DNA from 4 places in the Nocardia sp. NBC_01327 genome. Region 3 is predicted to be linked to each of the others. Evidence: riboswitches for the same ligand, from Rfam matches in the RefSeq annotation. Region 3 holds a riboswitch; each other region holds the start of a gene.
What was found. A riboswitch is a leader RNA that binds a small molecule or an ion and turns the genes downstream of it on or off. The one in region 3 is predicted to bind S-adenosylmethionine.

Region 1 (4,292 bases), 870 kb from region 3:
GCGGCGAACCGGTACTGCACGGCACTCCGATCTGGGTGCGGGCCACCGTGCATCAGCTCATCCCGATCGGCGATCACACCCTGGTGGTCGGATTGGTCACGCGCGTGCACGACAACACCGAGGACGCACCCGCCGTCGGGCCGCTGGTCTATTACAACGGCGTCTACCACCGCGCCGAGATCGCCGACTGAGCCGGCGCTCTTGCGCCCGAGCCACCGCGCGCTCAGGCGACCGCGCGCTCAGGCCGCCGAGGCCACCGTGCCGAGGCCCAGCGCCGCCAGGATGGCCGCGCTCGCCTGTTCCAGCCGATCCCGCACCTTGGGCTTGCGCAGCAGCGCCACCGCGCGCGAGGCGGCGACCGCCAGCAGCACCATTTCGATTGCGGCGATGGTGCATTCGATGGCGCCGAGGCCGAGCGTATTCGCGAAGGTCACCTGCGACAGGAACTGCGGCAGTACCGCGAGATAGAAAAGCCCGACCTTCGGGTTGAAAATGCAGGACAGCAATCCGGCAGCGAATGCCGAGCGAACGGACACCCGCTGCGCCGGAGCACCGTCCGCGGTGAGTTCCGGGGCGCTCGCCGCCTGACCGCGCCGGTGTTCGAGCAGGGCGCGAACACCCAGGTACAGCAGGTAGATTCCGCCGATCACTTTCAAGCTGCGATACGCCGTCGCCGACTGTTCCAGCAGCGCCGCGACACCCGCCGCGACCACCACCGCCCAGACCAGCCCGCCGAACGACGATCCGACCGCCGCGGCGATACCGGGGCGGCGCCCGGCCATCGTGAAGCGCAGCACCAGAAAGGTATCCGGGCCGGGAGTGAGGGCCAGCAGTACGCACAGCCCGATAAAACTCAGCAGCAGAGGGAAACTCACACCTCTATGGCAGCGCACCCGGTGCTGCGGCGCAAGGCCGGGCCGGCGCCGCGGTACAGCGGGGGGACAAATAGAAAGCCGCCGACCTTATCCGGAGGGAATGGCCGGCGGCTCCCCCGAGCAGCAGAGATTCAGTTCCGCGCGCTGAATTCCGCGCCCAGTTCGCGGAACACAGCGGTGTTCATCGAGAACGCGAGACGAGCTTCGTCGAGCACCCGCTCGACATCCGGACCGGCGATCGGCAGCCCGTCCAGGTTCTCCCGGTATTCGCGCTTGAACGCGGCCGGGTTGGAGATGTCGTCGAAGACGTAGAAGCGGACGCCGTCACCCTTCTTGGGCAGGTCCCACAGCTTCTCGGCGGTACCGCGAATGACCTGTCCGCCCGAAAGATCGCCCAGGTAGCGGGTGTAGTGGTGCACCACGTAACCGGCCGGCCAGGTGCGCGCGCACTCGTCGATGCGGGCGGCGTAGGCGGCGGTGGACGGCAGGGCTGCCAGTTCCTCGCGCCAGTTCGCGCCGCCGAGGTGGGCGAGATCGATTTCGAGGGCCGCCAGGCGATTCAGCTCCGGCTTGACGAACGGTCCAGCGACCGGGTCGGAAGCCAGTGCGGCGGAATGCTTTTCGAGGGCGTCGTAGACGAACCACAGCTGCGAGGTGTAGCGGTAGAAGGCCTCGACGCCGAGCCTGCCCTGCAGCAGATCGCTCATGAAGGTGGAGTGTTCGGCCTCGGTGTGCTGCTGTTCGGTCGCGGAACGAATGAGCGTCGAGAACGGCGCGGTATCCAACATGGTCGAGCTCCTCGTTTCGAACCGGGGGCGCCCACCTTTGGCTACCCTAACTTCCCCTTGACCATACGCGTCAGCAACGATCGCGCGATTCGAACTTTGCGGCCCACCCACTCCAACTTTCGGATGATTTTTCCGAAGGGGTTGACAAGACCCCGGACCATCTGCCAGCCTTCCAAATCAGGTCATGAGTACCAGCGTCAAGCCCTGGCTAGCTGGTCGGCAACCCTCCTCCGCGGTGGGGTGCTCCAGGTGACGACCGGGCCGCCGCCCGACCGGGCGCGGCAAGCGCGGACTCTCGATCATTCTTTTTCTGATCGCGCGTCCCTTGCCCGAATGGGATTTCGTGATGACTGCATTTGCCGACCAGTCCTGTGCCGCTCTCGCCACCGTCTCCGGTTGTGATCTGCGGGTACCTCTCGTGCAGGGTGGGACCACCACCTACGCCAACTTCGACTATGCCGCCAGCGCACCGGCATTGACGCAGGTCACCGACCGGGTGCAGCAACTGCTGCCGTTCTACGCCAGCGTGCACCGCGGCGCCGGCTACGCCTCCCGCGTCTCCACCGACTGCTACGAGGCCGCCCGCGGCTCGGTCGCCCGCTTCCTGAATGCCGGCGATGACCAGGTCGTGGTCTTCACCCGCAACACCACCGATTCACTGAATCTGCTCGCCGCCTGCGTACCCGGCGACACCGTGGTGCTCGATGTGGAACACCACGCCAACTTCCTGCCGTGGATCCGAGGCGGTCGCCGGGTGGTGCCGGTCGCGGACACCATCGAGGAGACCATTCAGCGCGTGGTAGCCGAACTGTGCTCCAAACCCGCTGCGCTGCTTGCGATTACGGGCGCCTCGAATGTCACCGGCGAACTGCTGCCGCTGGAGCGGCTGGCCTGGATCGCGCACCAGTGCGGCACCCGGATCCTGGTGGACGCCGCCCAGCTCGCACCGCACCGCCGCATCGATCTGCAGACCAGCGGCATCGACTACCTGGCCTTCTCCGGGCACAAGGCGTACGCGCCGTTCGGCGCGGGCGTACTGGTCGGCCGGCGGGACTGGCTCGATGCCGCCGAGCCGTACCTCGCGGGCGGCGGCGCGGTCCGCTCGGTAACCGCCGACGGCGTCGAATGGGCCCCCGCCCCGCAGCGGCACGAGGCCGGCTCTCCCAATGTGCTCGGCGTGGCCGCGCTGGCCGCCGCGTGTGACGCGCTCGCCGAACTCGACGAGACCACCGTCCGCGAGCACGAGCAGTACCTCACGCACCGCCTGCGCTACGGCCTGAAAACCGTTCCGGGCGTGAACTTCCTGCGCATCTGGCGGGACAGCACCGATGCCGTCGGCATTGTCGCCTTCACCGTCGACGGTTTCGAACCCGGCCAGGTGGCCGCGTACCTCTCCGCCGAACACGGCATCGGCGTCCGCGACGGCCGCTTCTGCGCCCACCCCCTGCTCGCCCGACTCGGCGTCGACGCGGCCCTGCGCGCCAGCATCGGCCTCGGCAGCACCGCCGCCGCCGTAGACCGCCTGATCGACGCCCTCTCGACCCTCGTCGAGAACGGCTCCGCCTGGAACTACGCCAAAACCGAAGGCCACTGGAACCCCACCCCCGAAACCCGCCCCTTCGGCAGCAGCGCCGAGGGCGGAGCACCCTGCGCCATCTGATCGGCGCGCTCCCGGGAGCGGGTTACGGCACCAGGTAGCGCTCGGCGAGTTCCTCTACGAACGGGTCGTCGTCGGTGACGGCGTTCAGCAGATCCAGGTCGTCCTGGACCGAAAGCTGGCGCCCGTCATCGTGTTCCTGGTCCGGCCCGTCCTCCGCGAGCTGGCGGATCAGCTTCGCTCGCACACGGTCTTTCAGAGAATCACTCATATCGAGAGCATGCCCTGATTCGGCGGGAATTACGCGGACAGGCACGCCGGGCCCGCCCGGCAGGCTGGTCACCGGTAGTTCGGGACGAACGGATTACACCGGGGCCAGCCACGTTCCCCAGGGCGTATTGCGGAACACCGTATATAGGAGAGCCAACGCCAGCAGCGCCCAGAGCGCAGGCTTCGGTAGCACCTTCGGCACCCGTGGCATCGGTTTCCCCTGCCAGCCGTACACCAGCGCGGTAACCATCCAGCCGAGGAAACCCAGCAGCAGCGGCAGAATCAGCAGATTGCTGTGCAGGGCATCGACCACATGCCCTTCGGTGAGATTGTGCAGCCCACGCAACCCGCCGCATCCGGGGCACCAGTACCCCGTCAACTCCTTGAACGGGCAGAACCCGTACGCCCCCTGCACATGAGGGTCCCGGAAATGCAGCAGCGCCAGCCCTCCCGCGACCGCACCCCCGGCGAGCAGCGGCAAACCCATACCCAGCCATCTGGGGCGGGGGGCGGGTTCGACCTCGGTCGGGGGCATGGTGTGCACGCGAACAACGGTAGTCGCGGCCACCGCAACCTGCCAGATCGCAGCCGACTTCGCACCCCCGACGCACCGCCGGACAGCTTTGTCCGATATGACCTATTTAAATGGTGAGCTGGCCGAACGGACACGGACACTCGTCCAGAACCGTGGGTATGCTGCCCCCGCAACAGTTTTCGATCGGGGGAATTCCATCTCATGAGCCAGAATCAACCAGGCAGCAG
Region 2 (4,292 bases), 1.6 Mb from region 3:
TGATCTCACCCGGAATACGCAGTGGCAGCAGCGGATTCGCGGTACGACGTTCGATGACCACGAAGGCGACGAGCAGTGCCACACCCGCGACGAGGAAGCCGAGGGTGGTGCTCGCGGTCCAGCCGTCCGACGCCGCGCGGCTGAAGCCGTAGACGACCGAGATCAGACCGAGCGTCGCGGTGACCGCGCCGGGCAGGTCGTACCCGCCGGTGCGCGGCGCGGGAATGTCCTTGATGACGAACGCCATGGCGCCGGCGAAGGCCAGCAGTGCGATGGGCGTGTTCACCAGCAGGCACCAGCGCCAGCTGGCGTACTCGGTGAGCAGACCGCCGACGATCAGGCCGATGGCCGCGCCGCCCGCCGAGACGCCGGCGAAGACGCCGAACGCGCGCGCCCGCTCCTTGGGCTCGGTGAAGGTGATCGACACCAGCGACAGCGCCGCCGGCGCCAGCAGTGCGCCGAACGCACCCTGCAGGCCGCGACCGGCGAACAGTTCCGCGGTGTTCTGCGCGAGTCCGGCCAGCGCCGAGGCTCCGGCGAAGCCGATCAGGCCGATCAGGAAGATGCGGCGGCGGCCGAGGTAGTCGGCGAGCCGTCCGCCGAGTAGCAGCAGGCCACCGAAGATCAGCGTGTAGGCGGTGAGGATCCACTGCCGGTTGCCGTCGCTGATGCCGAGGTCCTGCTGGGCGAAGGGCAGGGAAATAGTGACGATGGTGGCGTCGAGCACCACCATCAGCTGGGCCATGGCAATCACGCCCAGCGCCAGCCAGCGCTTGGAAGCGCTTGTCTGACTTGATTTTTCATCGGGCGCGAGAGTCGCCATCCCAGTGGTCATGCCGTCTCCTCAGGAGTGGTTCGAACAGCCTGGTCCATCGTGGCACCTCCAGACAATTGGCGTCAAGAGAAAAGTGTCGCAATCAGACAGTTGGCGGTTCTCGTCACAATCTCGCCGGACGGCTATACAATGACGGCATGTCCGAGTCGTCGACGCATGCCGGTTCACTGACACTCCACAGCCCCGAGCGGGCGAGTCTGGAGCGCCATCGGCCGGGTCTGCGCGAGCGCAAGAAGCAGCAGACCCGGACGCGCATCATCGATGTGGCACTGCAGCTGTGCGATGCCCAGGGCTTCGACGCCACCACCGTCGAGCAGATCGCCGATGCGGCCGATGTCTCACCGCGCACCATCAACCGGTACTTCGACAGCAAAGAGGCGATCGTCATCGCCCCGATCGAGGACATGGGCCGGGCGCTCGCCGACCAGCTGCGCGCGCAGCCCATCACCGGCAATGAGCTGCAGGCCCTGCTCGACGCGTTCATGGCCGTGGTCGAGCAGGTCATCGAGGGCGACAATCCGCTGCCGTTCCACTGGTTTCAGCAGATGCAGCGCATCACCCAGAGCAATGCGACAGTCCGCGCCGAAAGCCTGTCCGCGGCCGATACCAAGACCCTGTCCATGACGACGGTGCTCGCCGAACGCCTGCAGACCGATCCGAACGCCATGCCGGTGCGGATGATCTCGGCCACCTGGCACGCCATCGTGCGCATCGGCATGGAGTGCGAATTCGACGCCTCCTCCGAGTTCCCCGATTGCTCCAGCGCGAGCACGGCACGCGAGCTCATCGACAATGTGCTCGCCGCCTACGAGGAGTACACGCGCAGTTGCGCCCTCCCCGTCGCGACGGCCGCCACCGGTCCCCGTTAGAATTTCGCAACAGGTCAAGAGCATCAGCGTTAAGCCCCGGCTCGCTGATCGGCAACCCTCCAGCAGCGGCGGGGTGCTCCGGGTGAGGACCAGGCGCTCGAAGGCCGAGCGCAAGCGCACTGTAGGAGGACCCGAGATGTGTTGTTGTCGAAGCTTATTCGCCTTCCGATAACGTCCACCTCCGCCATTCGGCGACCTTTTCTCTGGAGCACGACATGAGTGACTCGACCGCGCCCGCTGCCTCTTCGGCAACCAGCGACATCGACCCGGCCAACTGGTCCTTCGAGACCAAGCAGATCCACGCCGGACAGGCCCCCGACGCCACCACCGGCGCGCGCGCCCTGCCGATCTACCAGACCACCTCGTACGCCTTCCGCGATACCGATCACGCCGCCGCGCTGTTCGGTCTCGCCGAGCCGGGCAATATCTACACCCGCATCATGAATCCCACCCAGGACGTGGTGGAGCAGCGCATCGCCGCGCTCGAGGGCGGTGTGGCCGCACTGCTGCTGGCCTCCGGGCAGGCCGCGGAGACCTACGCGATCCTGAACCTCGCCTCGGCGGGCGATCACATCGTGTCCAGCCCGCACCTGTACGGCGGCACCTACAACCTCTTCCACTACTCGCTGCCCAAGCTGGGCATCGAGGTCAGCTTCGTCGAGGATCCCGATGATCTGGCGCAGTGGGAAGCGGCCGTGCGGCCGAACACCAAGGCGTTCTACGGCGAGACGATCGCCAATCCGAGCAGCTCCATCTTCGACATCCCGGGCATCGCCGGTGTCGCGCACGCGGCGGGCATCCCGCTGATCGTGGACAACACCGTCGCCACGCCGTACCTGCTCCAGCCGCTGAAGCACGGCGCGGACATCGTGGTGCACTCGGCCACCAAGTACCTGGGCGGGCACGGCGCCGCGGTCGCGGGCGTGATCGTCGACGGCGGCACCTTCGACTGGACCGTGCGCGATGCCGACGGTGAGCCGCGGTTCCCGGGCTTCACCACCCCCGATCCCAGCTACCACGGCGCCGTCTTCGCCGATCTCGGCGCGCCGGCGTACGCACTCAAGGCACGGGTGCAGCTGCTGCGCGATCTGGGCGCCGCGGCTTCGCCGTTCAACGCCTTCCTGATCAGCCAGGGCATCGAGACGCTGAGCCTGCGGCTGGAGCGGCACGTGTCCAATGCGGAGGCCGTGGCGGAGTTCCTGACGCAGCAGCCGGGCGTCGAGAAGGTCTACTACGCGGGGCTGCCGAGTTCGCCGTGGTTCGAGCGTGGCAAACAACTGGCTCCCAAGGGTGTCGGCGCCATCGTCTCGTTCGAACTGGCCGGCGGCGTGGATGCGGGCAAGAAGTTCGTGGACACCCTGGTGCTGCACAGCCATGTCGCTAACATCGGGGATGTGCGCTCGCTCGTCATCCACCCGGCTTCCACCACCCACTCCCAGCTGACACCCGAGGAGCAGCTCGCTTCCGGCGTCACCCCTGGTCTGGTCCGTTTGGCCGTGGGTATCGAGGGCATCGACGACATCCTGGCGGACCTGCGCGCCGGATTGACGGCGGCCGCAAGTTGACCGCGAATATCGAATCGAGCACTGCCCGTTCGACGGCGGAAGTCCTGCTTCCGCCGCCGGACGGCACGCTCGGCAGCATTACGATCGGGGAGGTGGCGCTGGAGAGCGGCGCCGTCCTTCCCGACGTGACGCTGGCCGTGCAACGCTGGGGCGAACTATCGGCGAATGCCGACAATCTGGTGTTGATCGAGCATGCGCTGACCGGTGATTCGCATGTGGTCGGCCCGGCCGATGTGCATCACGATCAGCCCGGCTGGTGGGACGGGACCATCGGTCCCGGCAAGGCCATCGACACCCGCGAGTGGTGTGTCATCGCCACCAATGTGCTCGGCGGCTGTAAGGGCAGTACCGGTCCGGCGTCGCTGGCGCCGGACGGAAAGCCTTGGGGCGGACGGTTTCCCGAGATCACCGTGCGCGATCAGGTGACCGCGGAGGCGCAGTTCTTCGATGTGCTCGGGGTCGAGCGCCTGGCCGCCGTCGTGGGCGGTTCCATGGGCGGCATGCGGGTGCTGGAGTGGATGATCGGATATCCCGAACGGGTCGGCGCGGCACTGGTGCTCGCGGCCAGTGCGCGGGCCACCGCCGATCAGCTCGGCCAGCAGACCACCCAGATCGCCGTCATCAAGGCCGATCCGGACTGGCAGGGCGGTGACTACTACGGCACCGGGCGTGCGCCGATGACGGGCATGGGCCTGGCGCGGCGTATGGCGCACCTCACCTATCGCGCCGAGGCCGAGCTCGATCACCGTTTCGAGAATTTCGCCCAGGGTGACGAGAACCCCTGGGAGGGTGGGCGTTACGCGGTGCAGAGCTATCTGGAGTACCAGGCCGACAAGCTCATCTCGCGTTTCGATCCGGCCACCTACGTCCTGCTCACCGAGGCGCTGAATCGGTACGACGTGGGCCGTGGGCGCGGTGGCATCGAGGCGGCGCTGTCGGGCACGCCGGTACCGTGTGTGGTCGGCGGTGTGGATTCCGATCGCCTGTATCCGCTGCGGAATCAGCAGGAGCTGGCGGATCTGC
Region 3 (4,292 bases):
CCGCCGGACATCTGCTTCCTGGCCAGCTCGTACTGCGGATGCGACGGCAGGAACGGGTACTTCACCCACGACACCGCCGGGTGCTGCTCCAGGAATTCGGCGATCCGCAGCGCGGACTCCGTGGACTGGCGCACCCGCAGCGGCATGGTCTCCAGACCCTTGAGCAGCGTCCAGGCATTGAACGGGCTCAGCGCCGGACCGGTATGGCGCATCAGGTTTTTCACCGGGCCGTCGATGTAGTCGTGCGAACCGAGAATCGCGCCGCCGAGCACCCGGCCCTGGCCGTCGATGTGCTTGGTGCCGGAGTAGACCAACACATCGGCGCCGAGATCGAAGCCCTTCTGCAGCAGCGGAGTGGCAAAGACGTTGTCCAGCACCACCTGTGCACCCGCGGCATGTGCGAGATCGCAGACCGCGCGCACATCCACCAGCGTCTGCATGGGGTTGGACGGGGTCTCGAAGAACACGGCCTGGGTCGGCACCGACAGCGCCTCTTCCCACTGCGCCAGATCCTCGCCGTCGACGAAGACGGTCTCCACGCCCCAGCGCGGCAGGATCTCATTGGCCACCACGAAGCAGGAGCCGAACAGGCTGCGCGCGGCGACCAGTCGGTCACCCGCGCCGAGCAGCGCACCCAGTGCGGTGAAGACCGCGGACATGCCGCTGGCGGTGGCGAAACACGCTTCGGCGCCGTCGAGCAGGCGCAGGCGCTCCTCGAACATGGCGACCGTCGGATTGCCGTAGCGCGAGTAGACGAAATGCTTGATATCGCCGGTGAAGGACGCCTCGGCGGCCTCGGCGCTCTCGTAGACGAAGCCCGAGGACAGGTACAGCGCCTCCGACGTCTCCTCGAAACCGGAGCGGCGCAGGCCACCTCGCACACCGAGCGTGGCCGGGCCGACGCCCTCGGGCAGCGGTCGCTCGAACGATCCACCGGTGATCATGACTGCCTCCACGGAAGTCCGTCGGCGCGCCAGCCCTCGCTGCCGCGGTGTCCCTGCGCGTCGAGCGCGCCTTCGAAACCCTCGAGGACATTGAAGGCCGGTGCGAGCCCGATGCCCGTCGCCGCCGTCGCCGCACCGATGGAGCGCTGGCCGGAGCGACAGATGAAGATCACCGGCGCCTCCGAATCCGGCTCACGATCGGCGAGCGCCTGCTTCAGCTGGTCCACGAACCGGGCATTGCGCGTGCCGGTGGCGTCGACCCATTCGATCAGCGCGGTCGGCCGCCCGATGCCACTGGTATCGGGGACTCCGACAAAGCGCCACTCGGCTTCGGTGCGCACGTCCACCAGCACCGCATTCGGATTGTCCCGCAACAGTTCCCACGCCTGCTTCGGCGTCAGGTCACCCGCGTAACTCATATCGACCTCCTGTGAATCCGCACTTGCCGCACCGTTGCCCGATGCGCGGCCAGGTCGTCACCCGGAGCACCCCGCCGCGGAGGAGGGTTGCCGATCAGCCAGCCGGGGCTTCGCGCTGATACTCATGACCTGGGTTGAGATTGCCGAAAATCATGCCCCACTGTCAAACCCTGTTTAATTTGCCTCCGCTCCGCTCCGGCGGGTTCGCGGCCCTGTTACCTGGGTCTTCCCTCCTCCGCTCCTCCGCTTCGCTCCCCCACTCCGTCAGTCCAGACCCAGGCGGGCCGCGAACTTGGGGCTGGTGAGGACCTCAGGAATTGCAGACCAGCCAGGTCGTATCTGCGCGGGTGAAGTTCCAGGTGGCGGTCGTATCGTGGCTGTCGGCGCGGAAGGTGACCGCGGCGGTCGCATGATCACCGTCGATTTTCGAGTCGGCGAGCCCGACGATGTCGAGTTTCGGGCCGCCCTCGACCGCGGTTTTCAGCGGCGAGCGGTTGTCGTCGAAGCCCTTGCAGACCACGGCCGGATCGAGTGCGCCACCGTCACTGCGGGATTGGATGAAATTGCGGGCGGCGACGGCCAGCTGACCGGAATCTGTGAGATTCTTCTCAGCCGGCGACATCAGGGTGGCGATCACGATCCCGATAACCACCAGCACCAGGATGCCGGCCGCCAGCAGGAACGGCAGCATGCTCCTGGCCTCGTCCTGATCGATCGGAACCGCCTGGTCATCGACGTCGCTCATGGGTAGATCATGCCCGTAGCGCCGGAGCGCACGGTCCGCCGCACCGGTCAGCGAGCGGGATGGGCATTCGTACAGTTCACCGCACCGCCGCGGGCGGGGGGTTCCTTCCACCGATAGAATCAGCACAATTTCCCTGAACGAGCGGGAATAGCGGTACCAGGCAGCAACGCTGCAGCTTCGGGGATCCAACGGAGGCACCCGGGGCGAGGGCGTCAACTTAGCCTAAGCTAAGAGCGACGGCTGAGACTTGACGACAAGATAGTTCCAACCAAAGGGTGCGCGTAAGAATGACCGAACAGAGTGCAGCAACCGATACGCAGTCCGGGACGGTGTCCGACTCGCACCACGGTGCGGTGACCCGCCCGCTCCGCATTGCGATCGTGGGCGCCGGTCCGGCCGGAATCTACGCCGCCGACGCGTTGATGAAGTCCGACGCCGATGTGAGCATCGACCTCTACGAGCGGATGCCCGCACCGTTCGGTCTGATCCGCTACGGCGTCGCCCCCGATCACCCGCGCATCAAGGGCATCATCACCGCCCTGCACAAGGTGCTCGACAAGGAGCAGGTCCGCCTGCTCGGCAATATCGACTACGGCGTCGACATCACCCTCGAAGACCTGCAGCGCTTCTACGACGCGGTCATCTTCTCCACCGGCGCGAACGCCGACCGCGCACTCGAGGTCCCGGGCATCGAGCTCGAAGGCAGCTTCGGCGCCGCCGACTTCGTCTCCTGGTACGACGGGCACCCGGACGTGCCGCGCAGCTGGCCGCTGGACGCCGAGAAGGTCGCGGTCCTGGGCGTCGGCAATGTGGCCCTGGATGTGGCCCGTGTGCTCGCCAAGACCGGCGACGAACTACTCCCCACCGAGATCCCGCCGAACGTGTACGCGGGCCTGAAGGAGAACAAGGCGCTCGAGGTGCACGTCTTCGGACGCCGCGGCCCCGCGCAGGCCAAGTTCACCCCGCTCGAGCTACGCGAGCTGGACCACTCCCCGACCATCGAGGTCATCGTCGACCCCGAGGACATCGACTACGACGAGGGTTCAGAGGCTGCACGCCGGCACTCGAAGCAGGTCGACATGATCTGCAACACCCTCGAGCAGTGGGCCATTCGCGATGTGGGCGACCGCCCGCACAAGCTGTTCCTGCACTTCTTCGAGAGCCCCGCCGAGATCCTCGGTGACGCCGACGGCAAGGTCGTCGGCCTGCGCACCGAGCGCACCGCGCTCGACGGCACCGGAAACGTCAAGGGCTCCGGCACTTTCAAGGACTTCGACGTACAGGCCGTGTACCGCGCGGTCGGCTACCTGTCGCAGAACATCCCGGCCCTGCCGTTCGACGACCAGGCCGGCACCGTGCCCAATGAGGCCGGGCGCGTCCTGCTCGACGAGGACGCCGACGGCGCGGCGCGCTTCATGCCGCAGACCTACGTCACCGGCTGGATCAAGCGCGGCCCGGTCGGCCTCATCGGCCACACCAAGGGCGATGCGAACGAGACCATCGCCTGCCTGCTCGACGACGCCGCCGGTTTCACCCCGGCTGCCGAGCCGGAGCTGGACGCGGTGACCTCGTTCCTGGAGAGCAAGGGCGTCCCCTTCACCACCTGGGCCGGCTGGTACCGCCTGGACGCGCACGAGCGCGCCCTGGGCGAGCCGGAAGGCCGCGAGCGGGTGAAGGTCGTCGAGCGCGAGGACATGATTCGCGCGAGCGAGCCGGACAAGGTTTCCTGATAGCTCTGACCTGGCTGAATCCGGCAGGTGGACAAGGTCTTCCGCACTTGTCACCGTTCTGAGGCATGCTGATCACGTGTTCGATGCCCATCTCCACATCTTCGACCCGCGGTTCCCGCTGGCCGAGAACGAGGGCTACCTGCCCGACCCGTACACCATTGCCGACTATCGGCGGCGCATGCAGCGCTTCGATATCGACAGTGGCGCGGTGGTCGCCGGTTCCTTCCAGGGCAACGAGCACACCTTTCTCCGGGCCGCCCTCGCCGAATTGGGCGAGGGCTGGGTCGGCGTCGCGAATCTGAGCGAAGACGCCACCGACGAGGAGATCATCGAGCTGGACCGCGCAGGCGTGCGCGCGATCCGGTTCAATTTCAAGCGCGCGGGCGGCGATATCGTCGGGCTCACCATGCTGGCGCTGCGGGCCTACGAGCTGGTCGGCTGGCATGTGGAGCTG
Region 4 (4,292 bases), 3.0 Mb from region 3:
GGCGGTGACCGTGCGCGGGGTGTGCAAGGCGGCCGGGCTCACCGATCGCTACTTCTACGAGCACTTCGCCCATCGCGACGAACTGCTGGTGGCCATTGCCGATCAGCTCCGCGATCAACTGCTCACCGCCATGGTTCAGGCGGGCGTGGCCGAGGCGGGCGGCGCTGCGGAAAAGCTGCAATCGGGGTTGCAGGCCCTGCTCGATATCGTTGCCGGTGATCCGCATATCCACCGCATCGCGACCAGTGATCCGGCCGGGGTGGCGGGGCTTGCGGAGCGCCGGCACGCCATGCTCGGCATCATCGCCGATCTGGTTGTGCAGTACGCGCCGACCGCACTCGATACCGAACTCGATCCCGAATCACTGCGCCGCGCGGCGCTGTTCATCACCGGCGGGGTCAATCAGCTGATCGAGGGCTGGCTCGAGGGCAGCCTGCCGCTGTCCACCGCCGAACTGGCGGCCGAATGCGCGCGGCTGTCGGTGCGCACGCTCACCGAGTAGAACGGCGGGGCCCGAAGGACCCCGCCGTCACACCGCACACACGGATTTCAATCTCTCGTCAGGAACTCCTCGAAGGTGGGGCTCGGCAGCTTCAGCTGCGCATGAATATCGCCACCGAGTCCGAAGTGGCCGATGGCTCCGCCGTAGTTCTGCTGATAGCTCTGCCACAGCACTACAACGCTGATGATCCGATTCGCGCCGGGTAAGGCCGGATCGGGAAACGGATTCGGCAGTACGGCACGATAGGCGCCGGAACCGTCCGGATCCGTGATGAACACATTGGGCACCCCGAGCGGCCCGGGACGCGTGGGTGCGTCCGGGTCGAGGTCATTGCTGCGCAACGACATCACGGTGTAGAGCGAATCGGGAATGAGATCGGTGAATTCGAAACGGAATTCGCCTGTTCGGCCCTCCGCATCGACCGTGACCTCGACACTGCCGCGCGCCCGCAGCCACTCCCCCAGGGTCACCGGGGTGGTGAGCCTGCGGCCGTCCTCGGGGCGCAGATCCGGAATCGGCGTCTCGTGGAACGGGTAGCTCGGACGCCGCACGGTATCGGCGTCGGGCCGCTGGTCGGGCGCGAACACCATCGGATAGTTATTGGCGGGCAAGGGAAGTGGGAGCGTGTACAGCACGCTTGCCGCATCCGCCTCCGGCAATTCCTCCGGGAGTTCGCGCACGACCGTATACGGCGCCAGCGCACCGAACTTCGGCACCGGCGTCTCGGCCGAGACGATGGCCCGGCCCCAGCACCGCGCGACCGAACCGTCCGGACCGGGTTCGTTCAGCCAGCCGACAACAATGAAATCGCCTGCGGCATCGAGTACTTCGCTCGGCGGATACAGCGGACCCTGGGTGGTCGGGGTCAGCTCGTACGTCCTGGTCACCACACCGCTACCGCTTCCTGCTCCGTGAGAATCCGGCCGGGGTCACCGATCGCGGCACTCACCCTGTCGCTCAGATGAATCCAGCTCCCGGCGCTCGCCTGTTCGACCAGCACCGGATCGTCACCCCGGAAGCCCCGGTGCGTGACCGCCCGCAGGAACGGCAGATCACTGGCGTGATCGCCGTAGCCATAGGTGTTCTCGACCGAGATTCCGTGTGTGAGCAGGAATCTCACCACGGCATCGGCCTTGCCCGCACCGATCATCGGGCGTTCGATCTCGCCGGTCAGCAGACCGTTCTCATCCACCACCAGGCTGGTGGCAATGAGGTGATCCGCGCCGAGCGCCGCCGCCACGGGGGCCAGCGGCGCGGCGAACGATCCCGAGAGAAGAACCGTCACCACCCCCGAATCACGGTGGGCGCGCAGTGTTTCCACCCCGTCCGTGTAGTAGGCGGCGCCCTCGGCGGTGAAGGCCTCGAACCACCGCCTGCCCGCCGCGGCGAGCTCGTCGGCACGCACACCGCGATACGCGCGGTAATAGTGCCGATTGACCTCCTCCCGGGGCACGCCCGCGGCCGCCCGCTCCTTCACCTCCCCGCTCAGTCGCGCGTATTCGGCGCCGTCGTCACCATGCTCGGCCAGCCAGAAGCGCTGGAAGGCGAACATGCTCTTGACCGTGATGAGGGTTTCATCGACATCGAAGAAGGCCGCGGCAGCGGGGGCGCTCATGCCACCGCACCGAGGTAGGCCGCGATCGCCTTGGCCGCCTTGTGCCGTTCGATCTGCGAAATGCGCTCGTTCGGCAGGGCGGCGTAGGTGATGCGGGCGGTCGCCACGCTGCGATCGAGCTGGCGCACATCCACTTCGATGGCGAACTCCAGCTTGGCGGGATCCTCGATGGCGACCGGGGTGAGGACCGCGTGCAGGGTGGCGGGCAGCGGGAACAGGAACGACGTGAACTCCAATTCGATGCTGTTCCAGACGATGTAGAAGTGCTGCTCGGGCCAGCGCCGGCCGTACTCCAGCTCGAACGCCCCGAGGAACAGCTGCCGGACCGCCTCGACGATCACCAGGCCCTGCACGTGTTCGCCGGTCTGGTGGTCCAGCAGTAGTTCATTGTCACCGTGAATCCGCAGATCGGCCCGGAACTCGGTGTCGTTCTCCCGAATGAGGTTGGCCAGCAGCACATTCGAGTTCTGATACTTGTGCACCTGGTGTCGCGGCGCGGGCTCGGCGACCGGACCGGTCACCTGCACTCCGGCCGGAGCGTGCACGGTCGCCACATGCTCGACATAGTCCAGATCGTGGCCGGTGACGCCCTGCCCGAGATGGATGGTGAGCGGCTCCGTCGCCTCCCGCAGCCGGCCGCCGCGCAGGGCGGCGACCAGCCCGGACACCGTAAAGGCCCGGTCGTCCTCGGCAATGCCCCGGAACCGGTCGGCGACCAGCAGTATCGCGCCGGCCGTCAAGGGTTCGGCGGCAGGATGCGCCGAGGAAAGTTGGGCTACAGACATGGTTCTACCTCCGAGAGCGAGCACGCTTATGGCGGCGCTTCTGCCGCCATCCGGTCGTCACCCGGAGCACCCCGCCGTCGCTGGAGGGTTGCCGCCCAGCAAGCCGGGGCTTGACGCTGGAACTCATGACCGTGATTGAAAAACTATGTGGCGCAGTGAATTACAGACAACGATTCAAACCAGGGTGGTGAAAACCCCCGTCGCGCCGCGCGGAGGACGCCGATGGCCCCCGCCGGATACTCCGATTCAGGCTGCTGCGGCGGTCCCCCGCGCCGAGGCGTAGGCGAGCGCCGCACCCGCCAGCGACAGTCCGGCAATGGCCAGCGCCACCGCCGAATACCCGCTGTGGGCAACTAGATTCGCCAGCTGCGGACCCGCACTGGCACCGACGAAAAGCGCGAAGGTGTAGAGCGCGGTCGCCGCGCCGCGGGCCGCACCGGCCCGCGCCGCAATCGCCTGCACGGCGGCCGGAGCCGCGACGGCGATCGCCGCGACGAACACCAGCAGCCAGACCGCGACCCAGACTCCGCCGAGCGGAATCGCTGTCACCGCGGCCGCTATCCCGGCGATGCCCAGTGCGACGATCACCCGGGTGCTCGGTGTGATCACACCGAGCCGTCCGGCGAGCAATGGCACCGCGATCATGGCGGGAATCGCACTGGCCCGCAAGGCAAGTAGCGCACCATTGCTCGATCCCACACCCTGCGGCGGTGCCAGCTGAATACCGGTGTAGAGCCCGACGAACGAGCCGAGCACCGCCAGGCAGCTCGCATACAGCAGCACCAGCCGGCCCTGCCGCAGCAGGGCTGCGAAGGGCGAGAAGACGGTGCGCACCGTCTCACCGAATCCCGCCGAGGGCGCGGTGTTCTTCCTTTCGTCGGCGGCGCCCTCCAGCACGACCTGCAGGACCACGGCCGAGACCACGAATGCGAGAGCGCCCACGATGAAGATGGCATGCCATCCCCATGCATTCGCGATGAGCTGTGCCAGCACCTGCGCCACCACACCCGCCGCGAGGAACGAGCTGGTCAGGCAGGTGAGCGCAAAGATCCTGCGCTCCGGCGCAATGCGCTCCGACAGATAGGCGAAGGCGGCCGGGGCGAAGAACGAGGCGGTGAGACCCTGCAGGATGCGGGCCGCCAGCCCGGTGCCCACATCGGGCGCGAGAGCAACGATGAGCGAGCTGACCACCGTGGCGATGAGCCCGCCGACGATGACCGGCCGCCGCCCCCAGCGATCGGAGAGCGGTCCGGTCACCAGAAAGCCTGCGCCGTAGGCCAATCCGAATGCGGTGGTGGTCCAGGTCGCGGCCGATTTGGAGGTATCCCAGTCCTGCGCCAGCCGATTCAGCACCGGCAGCACCACATACAGCTGGCCGACCACCAGAATT

Region 1: another riboswitch for S-adenosylmethionine. It lies ahead of OG326_RS04265 (aminotransferase class V-fold PLP-dependent enzyme); the one in region 3 lies ahead of OG326_RS00425 (rhodanese-like domain-containing protein).
Region 2: another riboswitch for S-adenosylmethionine. It lies ahead of OG326_RS07390 (bifunctional o-acetylhomoserine/o-acetylserine sulfhydrylase); the one in region 3 lies ahead of OG326_RS00425 (rhodanese-like domain-containing protein).
Region 4: another riboswitch for S-adenosylmethionine. It lies ahead of OG326_RS13900 (AfsA-related hotdog domain-containing protein); the one in region 3 lies ahead of OG326_RS00425 (rhodanese-like domain-containing protein).

Annotation. Positions count from the first base shown of each region.
Region 1 covers NZ_CP108383.1:970,842-975,133, reverse strand. Annotated here, with positions in the region: gene OG326_RS04280 (flavin reductase family protein) at 1-191, shown strand, start outside; gene OG326_RS04275 (LysE family translocator) at 240-875, opposite strand; gene OG326_RS04270 (biliverdin-producing heme oxygenase) at 1,007-1,663, opposite strand; SAM riboswitch class IV at 1,844-1,957, shown strand; gene OG326_RS04265 (aminotransferase class V-fold PLP-dependent enzyme) at 2,010-3,323, shown strand; gene OG326_RS04260 (hypothetical protein) at 3,346-3,531, opposite strand; gene OG326_RS04255 (DUF2752 domain-containing protein) at 3,625-4,065, opposite strand; gene OG326_RS04250 (hypothetical protein) at 4,267-4,292, shown strand, end outside.
Region 2 covers NZ_CP108383.1:1,726,352-1,730,643, reverse strand. Annotated here, with positions in the region: gene OG326_RS07400 (MFS transporter) at 1-835, opposite strand, end outside; gene OG326_RS07395 (TetR/AcrR family transcriptional regulator) at 973-1,704, shown strand; SAM riboswitch class IV at 1,717-1,827, shown strand; gene OG326_RS07390 (bifunctional o-acetylhomoserine/o-acetylserine sulfhydrylase) at 1,920-3,269, shown strand; gene metX (homoserine O-acetyltransferase MetX) at 3,266-4,292, shown strand, end outside.
Region 3 covers NZ_CP108383.1:96,783-101,074, forward strand. Annotated here, with positions in the region: gene OG326_RS00420 (O-succinylhomoserine sulfhydrylase) at 1-944, opposite strand, end outside; gene OG326_RS00425 (rhodanese-like domain-containing protein) at 941-1,363, opposite strand; SAM riboswitch class IV at 1,378-1,493, opposite strand; gene OG326_RS00430 (Rv0361 family membrane protein) at 1,674-2,108, opposite strand; gene OG326_RS00435 (FAD-dependent oxidoreductase) at 2,396-3,838, shown strand; gene OG326_RS00440 (amidohydrolase family protein) at 3,915-4,292, shown strand, end outside.
Region 4 covers NZ_CP108383.1:3,130,844-3,135,135, reverse strand. Annotated here, with positions in the region: gene OG326_RS13915 (TetR/AcrR family transcriptional regulator) at 1-502, shown strand, start outside; gene OG326_RS13910 (hypothetical protein) at 550-1,389, opposite strand; gene OG326_RS13905 (HAD family hydrolase) at 1,386-2,117, opposite strand; gene OG326_RS13900 (AfsA-related hotdog domain-containing protein) at 2,114-2,902, opposite strand; SAM riboswitch class IV at 2,920-3,033, opposite strand; gene OG326_RS13895 (MFS transporter) at 3,149-4,292, opposite strand, start outside.